DNA from 3 places in the Corynebacterium riegelii genome. Region 1 is predicted to be linked to each of the others. Evidence: predicted binding sites of a transcription regulator. Region 1 holds the regulator's gene; each other region holds the start of a gene.

Region 1 (4,291 bases):
ACGCGCACGTGGCAGCGAGTCCGAAACGGTAAAGGCCTGGACTGCGGAAACCTTGGGTGCCGTGCCGGAAACTGTAACTACGGTTATTGACGGCAATGAGGTGGAAGCCTACCCAGCGCTGGAGGCAACTAAGGGTGGCGTGAAGGTGACGGTGCACCCCACGAAGGCAGCGGCGGATGCGTCGATGACCACGGCAACGCTGACTTTGCTGCTTCGCCAGATCCAGGTGTCACCACAACAGATGACGAAGGGGCTACCGCTTCGCCACAAGGTTGCGGTGGACCACTACCCCCATGGTGGTGCTGAAGGTTTGGTGGAAGATGCCCGCGTGGCCGTCATCCGTGACCTACTGCTTGCCCACGGTGGTGCCGTGCGCACCCCTGAAGAGTTTGACGCGCTGCTTGCAGAGATTAAGCCGAAGGTAGCCGGCGAGGTTCGCCGCATCGTTGTCGGCATTGCACCCGGTCTTGCGGACTTTGCCAATATGCGCGCAGAGCTTGCCAAATGGGAGGGCCCGGCGATTAATGATATGCGCAGTCAGCTGGACTTCTACCTGCCAAAGCACGCGATTACCCTGCATGGCGCTGGCCACTTGCAGCACTTGCCGCGATACATCGAGGCGATGTGGATTCGGCTTGAAGATATGAGTTTGGATCCGGACCGGGACGCGGATCGCCAGATGGTGATTGATGACGCAAAGCGTTACCTTGCCCAGAAGATGGCAACGCTTCCGGCGAACCGGAAAAAGTCGAAAGCCTACAAGGACATTCTCTGGCGGATTGAGGAGCTTCGAGTCAGCATCTTCGCACAGCGTTTGGGCACACCGCAGCCGGTGAGCCAGCGCCGAATTGAGAAGATGACTGACGCGTTGCGTTAGAGGTAGGGCGCTAGAGGTACTGTGCTAGAAGTCTTCGCGGTCTCTGCGGCGCATGAGACGGATCTCTGACTCAAAGTCGTCGGCGCTTTCGAAGGACTTGTAGACCGAGGCGAAGCGGAGGTAGGCCACCTCGTCTAAAGCGCGCAAGGGCTCAAGCACTGCCAAGCCGATCTGGTTGGCGGGCACCTGTGAGCTGCCTTGCGCGCGCACGGTCTCCTCCACCTGCTGCGCGAGGCGCTTGAGCGCATCATCTGACACGTCGCGGCCCTGGCAGGCGCGGCGCACACCGACAATGAGTTTGTCGCGGTCAAATGGCTCGCTCACCCCGTTTCGCTTGACCACCATCAGCACGGCCTTTTCAACGGTGGTGAAACGTCCCCCGCATTCTGTGCACTCACGGCGCCTGCGAATGGCTGCACCGGCCTCTACTGTGCGGGAGTCGGTGACACGAGAATGCGCGTTGTGGCAAAAAGGGCAAAACACAAGATCTAAGTCTAGCCCTGCCTGACAAAGCCCTAAGGCAGATTGAGACTAACGCGCCACAACAGGTGAAAGCTGCGCGATCTCTGCGGTAGTCGGTTCTTCACCACCACCGAACGCCCCACCGAACAGTGAGCCAATCAGTAGCGCCGCAGCCATCACCACCCCAACAAAGAGGCTTTCTCTACGTTCGTGCCCAGGTTCGAATCCATCTACAGCAGTCTCTTGAACCACCCGTGCAGGAGCGTTTTCTGCACGCAGTTGGCGGATGGAGCTGGTAGAAACCCGGCGGCCTTCCACAGGGGAAAGATCCCAGACCTCGGAAGCTACAGAGGTACGTGGGTGGGTATTGCGAATGATCGTGGTCATAGTTTTGTCTCCTTGTGATTATGTTTGGCTTCATCGTAGGAACGCAAGACACACGCCTTAGCTGGCTGCGCCCATACGTTCGAACGAGTACATGTTCGATTTATAGCAGGTGTTCGAACGCGTGTCCAGATTTTTCGCAAAATATCGAACAGACTTGCCTAACGTGGTAGTTTCACAACTAGGACCTTGGCTAGGACCTTTGCTAGGACCTTGACAATTGAGCTATACGGACAGACAAGCACCAAAGGAGCACAGAACGTGGCACGAAAGAAGACAGACCCAAACAGCCTGGACATGAGCAAGCTGAGCGACCGCCAGCGCCGAATCCTCCAAGTCATTCAGGACGCGGTTGTACTGCGCGGTTACCCGCCAAGCATCCGCGAGATCGGCGATGCAGCAGGCCTGCAGTCCACTTCTTCTGTGGCGTACCAGCTCAAAGAGCTAGAGAAGAAGGGATTCTTGAGGCGCGATCCCAACAAGCCGCGTGCAGTGGACCTACGCCACCTGCCGGGCGCTCCAGCTGCCCGTAAGAAGGCCGCAGCCCCGGCTGCCCAGGATGCCCCTGAAGACGCGTCCAACGCGCGCTTTATTCCGGTTGTCGGCCAGATCGCCGCAGGCGCCCCCATCCTGGCTGAGGAGAATGTAGAAACCTATTACCCCCTTCCGGAGGAGCTGCTGGGCGATGGTGAGCTGTTTATGCTCAAGGTCGTTGGTGATTCCATGGTGGATGCGGCGATCTTGGACGGCGACTGGCTTGTGGTTCGCTCCCAGCCGGTAGCTGAAGAAGGTCAGATCGTTGCCGCGCTCATCGACGGTGAGGCAACCGCGAAGGTGTTCCACAAGGATTCTTCGGGTGTTTGGCTTCTGCCGCGAAATGACGCATTCTCCCCCATTAAGGGCGATGATGCGGAGATCATGGGCTTGGTCGTTTCCGTGTTCCGTGCACTCTAGGTTGCCGGTTGACTCTAGTATTGAGTAGCTAGAGACAACGAAAGGACTTGACCCCATGGCTTCAAAGACCGTGAAGGTGGGCTCCACAGTGGGCCTTCACGCCCGCCCCGCCACTGTCATCGCTGACGCTGCCAGCGAATATGATGACGATATTATTCTCACCCTGATCGGGGGCGACGATGAGGACGTGACTGACGCCGCGTCCTCGCTGATGATCATGGCTATGGGCGCGGAATTTGGTGATGAAGTCACGGTTACGTCAAACAATGCCGCGGCAGTTGACGCCATTGCCGCCCTTATTGCCCAGAACTTGGACGAAGCCTAGATCTTTCGCTGATGCTTCGCTCCTACCCGAATGTGTGGGGGTCGGCCACGTTGGCCGGCTCCCGCTTTTTCGTTGGGAAGCCTAAGCGGTAGCGCCCCTCGCCCACCGTGTTGTAGCACCAGCGCATAACCGGGTACACGATGATGACACCGACGGAGCCGAGCGCAATACCCTCCAGCGCCACCGGACCCGCCTGCAGCGTGAGGTTGCCAATGCCCACAATCAACGCAACTGCGGCGGCAGTGAGATTTACCGGATCAGTGAAGTCCACCCGGTTGTCCTGCCAGATGCGGATACCCAGCATGCCAATCAGTCCGTAGAGCACCAGGCACGCACCACCGAGCACGCCGACCGGGATGGTGAAGATGATGGCGCCGAACTTCGGAATGAACGCAAGAACAATGGCGAAGCAGGCCGCCACCCAGTAGGCGGCTGTGGAGTACACCTTCGTCGCCGCCATCACGCCAATATTTTCCGCGTAGGTCGTGGTACCGGAGCCGCCGAGGCCGCCGGCGAGGGTGGTGGCGATACCGTCGCCAATCAGCGCCCTGCCTTGCATCGGATCGAGATCCCTGCCAGTCATTTCGGAAACTGCCTTAACGTGGCCAACGTTTTCCGCAATCAGCACAACCAGCACCGGCAGCGTGACCAGAATGGCCGAAAGGTGGAACTCTGGCGTATGGAACTGCGGCAGGCCAACCCACGGCGCCGCAGAGATCGTATCCAGCGCGTCATCCGCCAATCCCCCGGTAAGCGCGGCAAAGACCCAACCGACAACCACGCCGATGAGGATGGACAGACGCGCCGTCATGCCGCGAGTAGCCACGGTGACAAGCACAATGGTGAGCAAGGTGACCCCGGCGACACCAGGTTGCGCTTCCACGTTTGCAACGGCAGTGGGAGCTAGGTTCAGCCCGATGAGCGCCACAATGGCGCCGGTGACAACGGGTGGCATGACCGCATCAATAACGCGTTTGCCCGCTGCTTGGACGATAAAGCCAACAATTATCAGCGCAAGCCCTGTGACCAGCACGCCACCGAGCTGTGCGGCCATACCGTATTGCTGGGACGCCGTTAGCGGCGCAATGAACGCAAACGAGGAACCGAGGTAGCTTGGCAGCTTGTTCTTTGTCAACGTGAGGAAGATGAGCGTGCCCAGACCCGAGAACAGCAGGGTGGTGTTTACCGGGAAGCCCGTGAGGGTGGGCACAAGCAGCGTGGCGCCGAACATGGCCACCACGTGCTGCATGCCGATGCCGATGGTGCGCAGCCAGCTCAGCCGCTCACCG
Region 2 (4,291 bases), 1.2 Mb from region 1:
GTTGGCGTCGACAAGCAAGCTGCTCTCTGACATGGGTGTGGACGAGATGGGTGGGGCTGTGACGGTGAGCCTCAGCCCGTTCAACACGCAGGCGGATGTGGTGCAGCTGACGCGCACCGTGGCCAGCCTGGCTTAGGGCGGCTAGACCTTCAGGATGATTTTGCCAGTGCTGTCGCCGGAATCGAGCAGGTCGTGGGCCTTTGCGGCGTCTGCAAGCGGGAAGGTGGCGGTGATATTCGGCTTGATGCTGCCAGCTTCAATCAGCGGCCACACGGTTTCCACGGTGGAGGCCACAATCTCCGCCTTCATCGGACGCGGGCGGGCGCGCAGCGTGGTGGCGTGCAGCGATTGGCGGCGCGGCATCATCCGACCCAGGCTGATCTCGCCCTTCGCCCCGCCCTGCAGCGCAATGACCACCAGCTGCCCATCCATCGCCAGCGCCTTCACGTTCGGCTCCAGGTAAGGCCCGCCGACCACGTCGAGGATGGCGTCGGCCCAGCCCTTGAGCTCCTCGTCAAAGTTCTGCTCGCGGTAGTTGATCACGTGGTCCGCGCCCAGCTCACGGCAGTATTCCACCTTCTCCGCACTGCCGGCGGTGGTGGCCACCTCACACCCCAGCGCCTTGCACAGCTGGATGGCAAAAGAGCCGATGCCTCCCGAACCGCCGTGGATCAGCACCCTCTTTGGTGTGCCGTCCGCATGCGGCTTATCGACGCCCACGAGCATCCCCAAATTCGACCACACCGTACAAGCGACCTCTACAACCCCCGCCAGTTCCTCCAACGTGAGATTTTCTGGCTTTGGCGTGAGCTGGCCTTCCGGCACCGCGACGTATTCGGCGTAACCGCCGCCAGCCAGCAGGCAGCCGACCTCTTCGCCCTCTTTGCGGCCGGTGGTGCCTGGGTCCACGATGACACCCGCGCACTCAAGGCCGATGATCTCGGATTCACCCTTCGGCGCCGGGTACTTGCCGGCCGCCTGGACCAGGTCAGCGCGGTTCACGCCGGCGGCCGTGACCTTGACCAGCACCTCGCCCTCTTGGAGCTGCGGGGTGGGGGTGTTGCAAAGTTCAAGGGAGCGCGGGCTTTCCGCGTCCGTGAGCTGGATAGCTTGCATGGTTGTATTTGCTGGTGCGTTCATGGGTGCGTTCATGCCAGCCCAGAATACTGCGATCGCGGGGGCGGCGTGTACAGTTACGGACTGTTGGAGACGTGGCAGAGCGGCCGAATGCACCGGTCTTGAAAACCGGCGAGGGTCACACCTCCGGGGGTTCAAATCCCCCCGTCTCCGCCAAATTTTTTGGGTGGGTTGGATAAGCCCGTGACATGGGGTGTTGCGGGTTCCGGCGGTTAAAATTGCGCGTTATTTGGTCGGGGGTTGGTGGTGCATTACACTGGTTCGAGGTCTGGAGACGTGCCAGAGCGGCCGAATGGGGCTCCCTGCTAAGGAGTTGCCCTCTTTGCGGAGGGCCGCAGGTTCAAATCCTGTCGTCTCCGCCACGCGCCCGTAGCTCAACGGATAGAGCATCTGACTACGGATCAGAAGGTTGGGGGTTCGAATCCCTCCGGGCGCACCAAACAAAAACCCTGGGAAACCAGGGTTTTTCTGTTTCCTGGGTGTTTGTTCGTGTTGGGAAACCACATTTCACCCGCGCCTGACGGCCGCAAGGTTGATGTAAAGAACGCTGGACTGTTTTGAGGTTGACTCCAGTTGGCCTCAGTCAGGTACCGCTTGGCGGTGTGGTTCGAACGGTTGTTTGGCATTTTCTTATCGACGGACAGGGCGTGTAGGGGTGGCAGTCTATACTGAATGCAACCGCCAGCATGTGTGGTGAATGTGCATGCGGAAATAGTGCAATAAATGCAGGTTTACCACTTGCGCATAGAACAGGTAGGCGGGTATAATTAGGGGTACAAAACAACGGGAAAACAGGGAACACAACACTGGGGGTAGACCGTGGGCGAACCATACTTCCGCACACAGCGACCAGAAGATCCACTGAGCATGTTTAGTCAAGGTATTCGTGATATTTACTGGAATGCCTTCGGTCACTTCGCCATACCTGGGGCAAGTGTTGATGACGTCGACCTGGAAGTAGTGGCCATGAGGGAAGCAACCGGCTGGACTAAAGGCTCGGTTGAGCAAGCGATCTTCTCCCATGCACGCCTGCAACACTTACCGAAGCTGCGAGCATTGCAGGCCAAGACGCGTGTGATGGATCTGCAGCATTTACGCGCCATCGATACCGTGCTTGCCGAGCTTGGCCCAGAGATTACCGAGGAAGCGTATGCCGAGTTCGACGAGATGTTGACTACTACGTTTACCCCAACACGGCCTGGGCAACACACTCCACAAACCACGACGATTACTCGTCGTATCCGGGAGATGATTAAACGGATCGACCCAACCTGTGCTTATCAGCCGAAGCGACGCCAACAGCGAGTGGCGCAGGCACATGCGGCTGATGATGCGGTGACCTTTGAGGTGTCTGCACAGTCCGGCACAGTCAAAACACTGGTCACGTTGGCGACCAACCCGTTGACGGCACAGGTCGTATGCGAGCACGTGTTAGCGACTGCACGTGAACACAAAACCTCCATGGCAGATGCGATGGTGAAACTACTTTCCGGGGAGATCACCCCAACAAAAACGACGCTGCACGTGTTTGTGCCGAAGGGTCGTGAGATTGGCGGGCCGGCCTTCGTGCCAGGGGTTGGGGCACTGACTCCGGAAGCCACCGCGGCACTGGATGACCTGCTAGCCACAGCGAAGGTCACCGAAGTGGATATGGAGGCAGAACTTCAAGCCCACACGGATAGCTACACACCAACAGAAGCAATGCGCCGAGTCGTCTGCGCACGCCACACGCACTGTGTGTTCCCAGGATGCAACGTCCCGTCACTGAGGTGTCAGTTGGATCACCGGATCCCGTTTGGCCAGGGTGGCAAAACCACACCAGGAAACCTGTACCCGTTGTGTCAAAAGCACCACAACTTGAAAACCGATAAGCGTGGTTTCTACGTCCCGGATCCGGATACGGGTGAAATCTTGTGGCTTTTTGCCAACGGCACGTATGAAACCTGCGCCCCAGACAGTCTGATCGCACACAACACGCACGCCGCGGCACCACGGTGGAAGTCAAACCTTGAGCAAGTATGTGCTCGTCGCAGCCGAGTGGCGCAGTTTTACGCCAAAGGCCACAAAATACTGGATGATTTTGATAACCACCACAACCTCGAACAGGCCGACGCCCAGATCGCAGCCTTGGAGGAAGAATACGGCCTGATTTTCCCGATCAAGGCGGTGTTGCCGGAGCCGTTGCCAAAAGAACCCGATTTTTGTGAACCACCCTTCCCGGATCCAGAAGATGCCTACGGATGGGTGGAAGACTACGACCCAGAAGAACTAGTTGACACCCGACCCGAGTAAGAGGATCCAGGTGGACCGATTCAAAAAACAGGCCATTTTTCCGGTGCGTAATTGTGACCGAGGTCGAAGAATTTCTTGAAAAAATAGGGAGTAGTCGCTGCAAGTCGTATCGCGCGGGGCCAGGGCGTGACTGCCAGGGCGTGACACCGGATTCCAACAACTAACTAGTCACCAGAGATCTACTATGGCATCGAGAGTTTGGCGGACTTCAGGCCATGGCAGGGTGAGATCGAGCGTGGTCGCTCGAATTCTGTTTCCCTGGATCCGGGTGTCTAAATCGGGATGCTCCTGCGCAGTTGTTTTCGCGTAGAGGAGCAGGCCACTTACTGAACCATCCTGCATCGTGTCGGCATTCTTCACATAGGTGAATAGCTGATACAGGTTCCCAGAATGGAGTGAAGCTTTTCCCCAGCGTCCGAGTTGGAGGGGGCTGCTGTAGAGCTTCGTGTCAATGATCAGTGTTCGTTGTCGGTCAGTGAGCGTGACGTCGGTGCGCATCGCTGGTAGCTGTGATGGCAACTCAAGGCCATCATCGACAGACCACACGACGTTTGAGGCGCGACTGTTGAGCTGAGGATAGTGAACAGCGAAGTACTCACGGACGAAGCGTTCGAAAAGATCGTTCAACGAGTCATCTGTTGCCCATGTCAACAGCGATTCGCCCGGTTCGTCTGAAGGCAATAGACCCTCCGCCAAGAACTGGCAGTACTGGATCAATGCTCGGTACGAGGAGTTAGTGCGCTGGTAGGGCAATGAATTCCAGTCGACTATGCGCAACGGGACATCCGATACACCGGCAAAGTGGCTGATTAGGCGTTTAAGGAAACGTTTGCGTTCCTGAGTAACTGAACCGTGTTGGATA
Region 3 (4,291 bases), 1.3 Mb from region 1:
CGACGCCACACATCCCCCCTTCAGCGAATCCACCCCCGTCCCGCCAAAGAAGGTCCTAGTCACGGGTGCGAACGGGCAGCTTGGCAGGGCGCTGCGTCAATTGTGGGGCGAGGATCGTGCGGAATATGTCACCCGCGAGGAGTTTGACATCACGGCGATTCCGGAGGGCTTTGACTTCTCGGGCTACAGCGCGATTGTGAATTGCGCTGCGTATAACGACGTCAACGGCGCAGAATCTGACCGCGCGACCGCCTGGGCCGTGAACGCGGATGCGCCGGCGGCGCTGGCCCGGGTGGCCAATGAGCACGACTTGACGTTGGTACACGTGTCCAGCGATTACATTTTCGACGGCACCGTCGAAGTCCACACCGAAGCCGAGCACGCCAGCCCGCTGTCGGCGTACGGGGCTTCCAAGGCGGCGGGCGATACGGCGGCGCAGACCGCGAGGCGCCACTACGTGATCCGCACCTCCTGGGTGTTTGGCGACGGCGCGAACTTCATGGACACCATGGCCAAGCTTGCCCTTGCAGACAAGAGCGTGAACGTGATCATGGACCAGGTGGGCCGCCCCACCTGGACGGAAGATCTGGCCAAGGGCATCGATCACCTGCTACGGACGAAGGCGGAGTTTGGCGTGTACAACCTGTCGTCTGATGGTGATGCGGTGGGTCGGGATGAGATGGCTATGGCGGTTTTCGTGGGCGTGGGTAAGGATCCTGCGGATGTAACACCTGTGACCACCCAGCAGTATGCCGAGATTGCCGGCCCGGAAGCGCCGCGGCCAGTGCACTCCACGCTGGATTTGAGCAAGATCAAGGCGACCGGGTTCCAGCCGATGAATTGGCGTGCGGCACTTGCTATCCACCTTGCTGCGCATCTGTAGTTGCGTTTTTGGCTGACACGTTTCGGAGCTCGTTGCTTGCGAGCGCCCGCATTGCCTGAAGCCACGACAGCCCCGTGCCCCTTCGGAAAAACGGGCTGTTTTTCGGTTCTGAACCTGGCTACCTGCATTCCCTTATTGGGGTCGGGTATCGACCAGTTCTGCTGGGTCGTAGTTTTCCGACCAGCCGTAGGCATCTTCTGGGTCGGGGAATGGTGGTTCGGAAAAATCGGGTTCTTTTGGCAACGGCTCCGGCAACACCGCCTTGATCGGGAAGTGAAGGCCGTATTCTTCCTCCAGCGCTGCGATCTGCGCGTCGGCTTGTTCAAGGTTGTGGTGGTTATCAAAATCGTCCAGTATTTTGTGGCCTTTGGCGTAGAACTGCGCCACTCGGCTGCGACGCTGGCACACTTGCTCAAGGTTGCTCTTCCACCGTGGGGCCGCGGCGTTCGTGTTGTGTGCAATCAAGCTGTCTGGGGTGCAGGTTTCATACGTGCCGTTGGCAAACAGCCACAAGATTTCACCCGTATCCGGGTCCGGGACGTAGAAACCACGCTTATCGGTTTTCAGGTTGTGGTGCTTTTGACACAACGGGTACAGGTTTCCCGGTGTGGTTTTGCCACCCTGGCCAAACGGAATCCGGTGATCCAACTGGCACCTCAGTGACGGGACGTTGCATCCCGGGAACACACAGTGCGTGTGGCGTGCGCAGACGACTCGTCGCATTGCTTCCGTTGGGGTGTAGCTATCCGTATGGGCTTGAAGTTCTGCCCCCATATCCACTTCGGTGACCTTCGCTGACGCCAGCAGGTCATCCAGTACTGCGGTTGCTTCCGGAGTCAGTTCCCCAACCCCTAGTACGTACGCTGGCCCACCAAGTGCGCGGTCCTTCGGGACAAACACGTGCAGGGTCGTTTTCGTTGGGGTGATTTCCCCGGACAGTAGTTTCACCATTGCATCAGCCATCGATGTTTTGTGCTCCCGTGCAGTCGCTAATACATGCTCGCGCACGACCTGTGCCGTCAACGGGTTGGTAGCCAACGTAACCAGTGTTTTGACTGTGCCGGACTGTGCAGACACCTCAAAGGTCACCGCATCATCAGCAGCGTGTGCTTGTGCCATTCGCTGTTGGCGCCTTTTTGGTTGGTAGGCACAGGTTGGGTCAATACGTTTAATCATCTCCCGGATACGACGAGTAATCGTCGTGGTTTGCGGGGTGTTCTGCCCGGCTCGTGTTGGGGTAAACGTAGCAGTCAACATCTCATCGAATTCGGCATACGCTTCCTCGGTAATCTCTGGCCCAAGTTCGGCAAGCACCGTATCGATGGCGCGTAAATGCTGCAGATCCATCACACGCGTCTTGGCCTGGAGGGCACGTAGCTTCGGTAAGTGTTGTAGGCGTGCATGGGAGAAGATCGCTTGTTCTATTTCACCTTTACCCCAGCCTGTTGCTTGCTTGATGGCCACTACTTCTACGTCGAAGTCATCAATATCAATGCTTGCCCCAGGTGTGGTGAAGCGAGCGAATTCATCCCAGTAGGTGTCGCGAATGATCTGACTGCGGATGCTGCGTGCATCTTCTGGTCGCTGTGTGCGGAAGTATGGTTCGCCCACGGTCTACCCCCAGTGTTGTGTTCCCTATGTTCCCGTTGTTTCGTACCCCTAATTATACCCGCCAAACCGTTCTATACGCAAGGGGTAAACCAGCATTTATTGCACTATTTCCGCATGCACATTCACCACACATGCTGGCGGTTGCATTCAGTATAGACTGCCACCCCCACACGCCCTGTCCGTCGATAAGAAAATGCCAAACGAACGTTCGAACCGCACCGCTAAACGAGACCTCACCGAGCCCAACTGGAGACACCCCCGCCCCAAAACCTGTCACCCCAAGAGGTTGAACACCGAGGCACCTGCTTGCCCGTCATGTCGCAACCGATCAGTCAACCATGCGGCGATCGATGACATACACTGTCATGCATGATTCGCACCCGCACCGCAATTGGCCTGGCTACAGCCGCCATGTGCGCCACTGTTTTGGTCAGTAACGCTGACGCTGAAACCGAGACCCCAACCGCAACAGCAACCGCAACCGCAACAGGCACCGAAACGCCAACAGCAACCCCCACCCCGGGCTCGACGGTGACCACCACCGTGACAACCCAGCCAACGGTGACGGTAACCAAGTCCACAAAGACCCCCACCCCGACGACCACGGAGAAGAAGTCCGACACGCTGACAATTCTGCGTGCGTTTTCCTCGGGTGACTTCTCTGAGGTGAGCACGACGGGCATCATCCTGTTTGTCATCGGCATTATCACCGCACTGCTGAATATGGCGTTGCAGATGGATAAGGAGCAGGTGGATAAGATGCTCGCGGACGTCCGCAAGCAACTGCCTGACCTGCCGTTTTAACCCCTAGGCTGCTATGAAGGGCATCATCCTCGCGGGCGGTTCCGGCACCCGGCTATACCCGATTACTCAGGGCATTTCGAAGCAGCTGATGCCCATTTATGACAAGCCGATGGTGTACTACCCGCTGACCACCCTAATCAGCGCGGGCATCCGCGAGATCCTGGTGATCACCACCCCGGAGGATAGGGCCGCATTTGAGCGGCTGCTTGGCGACGGCTCCCAGCTCGGTCTCATGCTCTCCTACGCAGAGCAGCCCTCACCGGACGGCTTGGCGCAGGCGTTCATCATCGGCAAGGACTTTATTGGGGACGACTCGGTGGCCCTAGTCTTGGGTGACAACATCTTCGACGGCTCGGAGCTGACCCGCATCCTGGGCGAGACGCGCGATGTGGATGGCGGCGTGATCTTTGCGTATGAGGTGTCGGACCCGCAGCGCTATGGTGTGGTGGAGTTTGACCCGGATGGCACGGTGTTGTCCATTGAGGAGAAGCCAGAAACGCCGAAGTCCAACTTTGCGGTGGTGGGGTTGTATTTCTACGACAACTCGGTGGTGGAGATTGCAAAGTCAATTACCCCGAGCGAGCGCGGGGAGCTGGAAATCACTGCGGTGAATGACGCATATCTCAAGCGCGGCCAGCTGAAGGTACACCGCCTGCACCGTGGGGATGTGTGGTTGGACACCGGCACGATTGACTCCATGAGTGAAGCCAGCGCGTATGTGGAGGTCATCCAGAAGCGTACGGGCACGGTGATTGGTTCCCCGGAGGTGGCTGCGTACCGGGAGGGTTTTATTGACGCGGCGCAGCTGGAGCGTTTGGCGGAGCCGGTGATGAAGTCCGGCTACGGGCGCTACCTGCTGGACACGGTACGAGACACGATACGGGACTAGGGTTTTGTGACATGGCTTCACTAGCTGTTTTGATGAGCGTGTACCGCGGCACGGATGCGGACGAGTTGGCTGTGTGCTTACAGTCGCTGGCAGCGCAGACACGT

The links. The regulator LexA, encoded in region 1, represses DNA repair genes until DNA is damaged. The targets are predictions, from matches to a motif close to CGAACANNTGTTCG.
Region 2: a site for LexA is predicted at 1,746-1,759, ahead of AK829_RS09350 (HNH endonuclease signature motif containing protein). Genes of this name have one in related genera too.
Region 3: a site for LexA is predicted at 2,692-2,705, ahead of AK829_RS08865 (HNH endonuclease signature motif containing protein). Genes of this name have one in related genera too.

Annotation. Positions count from the first base shown of each region.
Region 1 is NZ_CP012342.1:528,648-532,938, reverse strand. Features, by position in the region: gene hrpA (ATP-dependent RNA helicase HrpA) at 1-877, shown strand, start outside; gene nrdR (transcriptional regulator NrdR) at 902-1,360, opposite strand; gene AK829_RS02540 (hypothetical protein) at 1,409-1,726, opposite strand; gene lexA (transcriptional repressor LexA) at 2,021-2,677, shown strand; gene AK829_RS02530 (HPr family phosphocarrier protein) at 2,733-3,002, shown strand; gene AK829_RS02525 (uracil-xanthine permease family protein) at 3,025-4,291, opposite strand, start outside.
Region 2 is NZ_CP012342.1:1,931,541-1,935,831, reverse strand. Features, by position in the region: gene AK829_RS09375 (aminotransferase class V-fold PLP-dependent enzyme) at 1-136, shown strand, start outside; gene AK829_RS09370 (NAD(P)H-quinone oxidoreductase) at 142-1,116, opposite strand; tRNA gene AK829_RS09365 (tRNA-Ser) at 1,206-1,293, shown strand; tRNA gene AK829_RS09360 (tRNA-Ser) at 1,408-1,499, shown strand; tRNA gene AK829_RS09355 (tRNA-Arg) at 1,501-1,576, shown strand; gene AK829_RS09350 (HNH endonuclease signature motif containing protein) at 1,957-3,429, shown strand; gene AK829_RS09345 (5-methylcytosine restriction system specificity protein McrC) at 3,598-4,291, opposite strand, start outside.
Region 3 is NZ_CP012342.1:1,820,625-1,824,915, forward strand. Features, by position in the region: gene AK829_RS08860 (sugar nucleotide-binding protein) at 1-883, shown strand, start outside; gene AK829_RS08865 (HNH endonuclease signature motif containing protein) at 1,016-2,494, opposite strand; gene AK829_RS08870 (hypothetical protein) at 2,864-3,298, shown strand; gene rfbA (glucose-1-phosphate thymidylyltransferase RfbA) at 3,312-4,187, shown strand; gene AK829_RS08880 (glycosyltransferase) at 4,199-4,291, shown strand, end outside.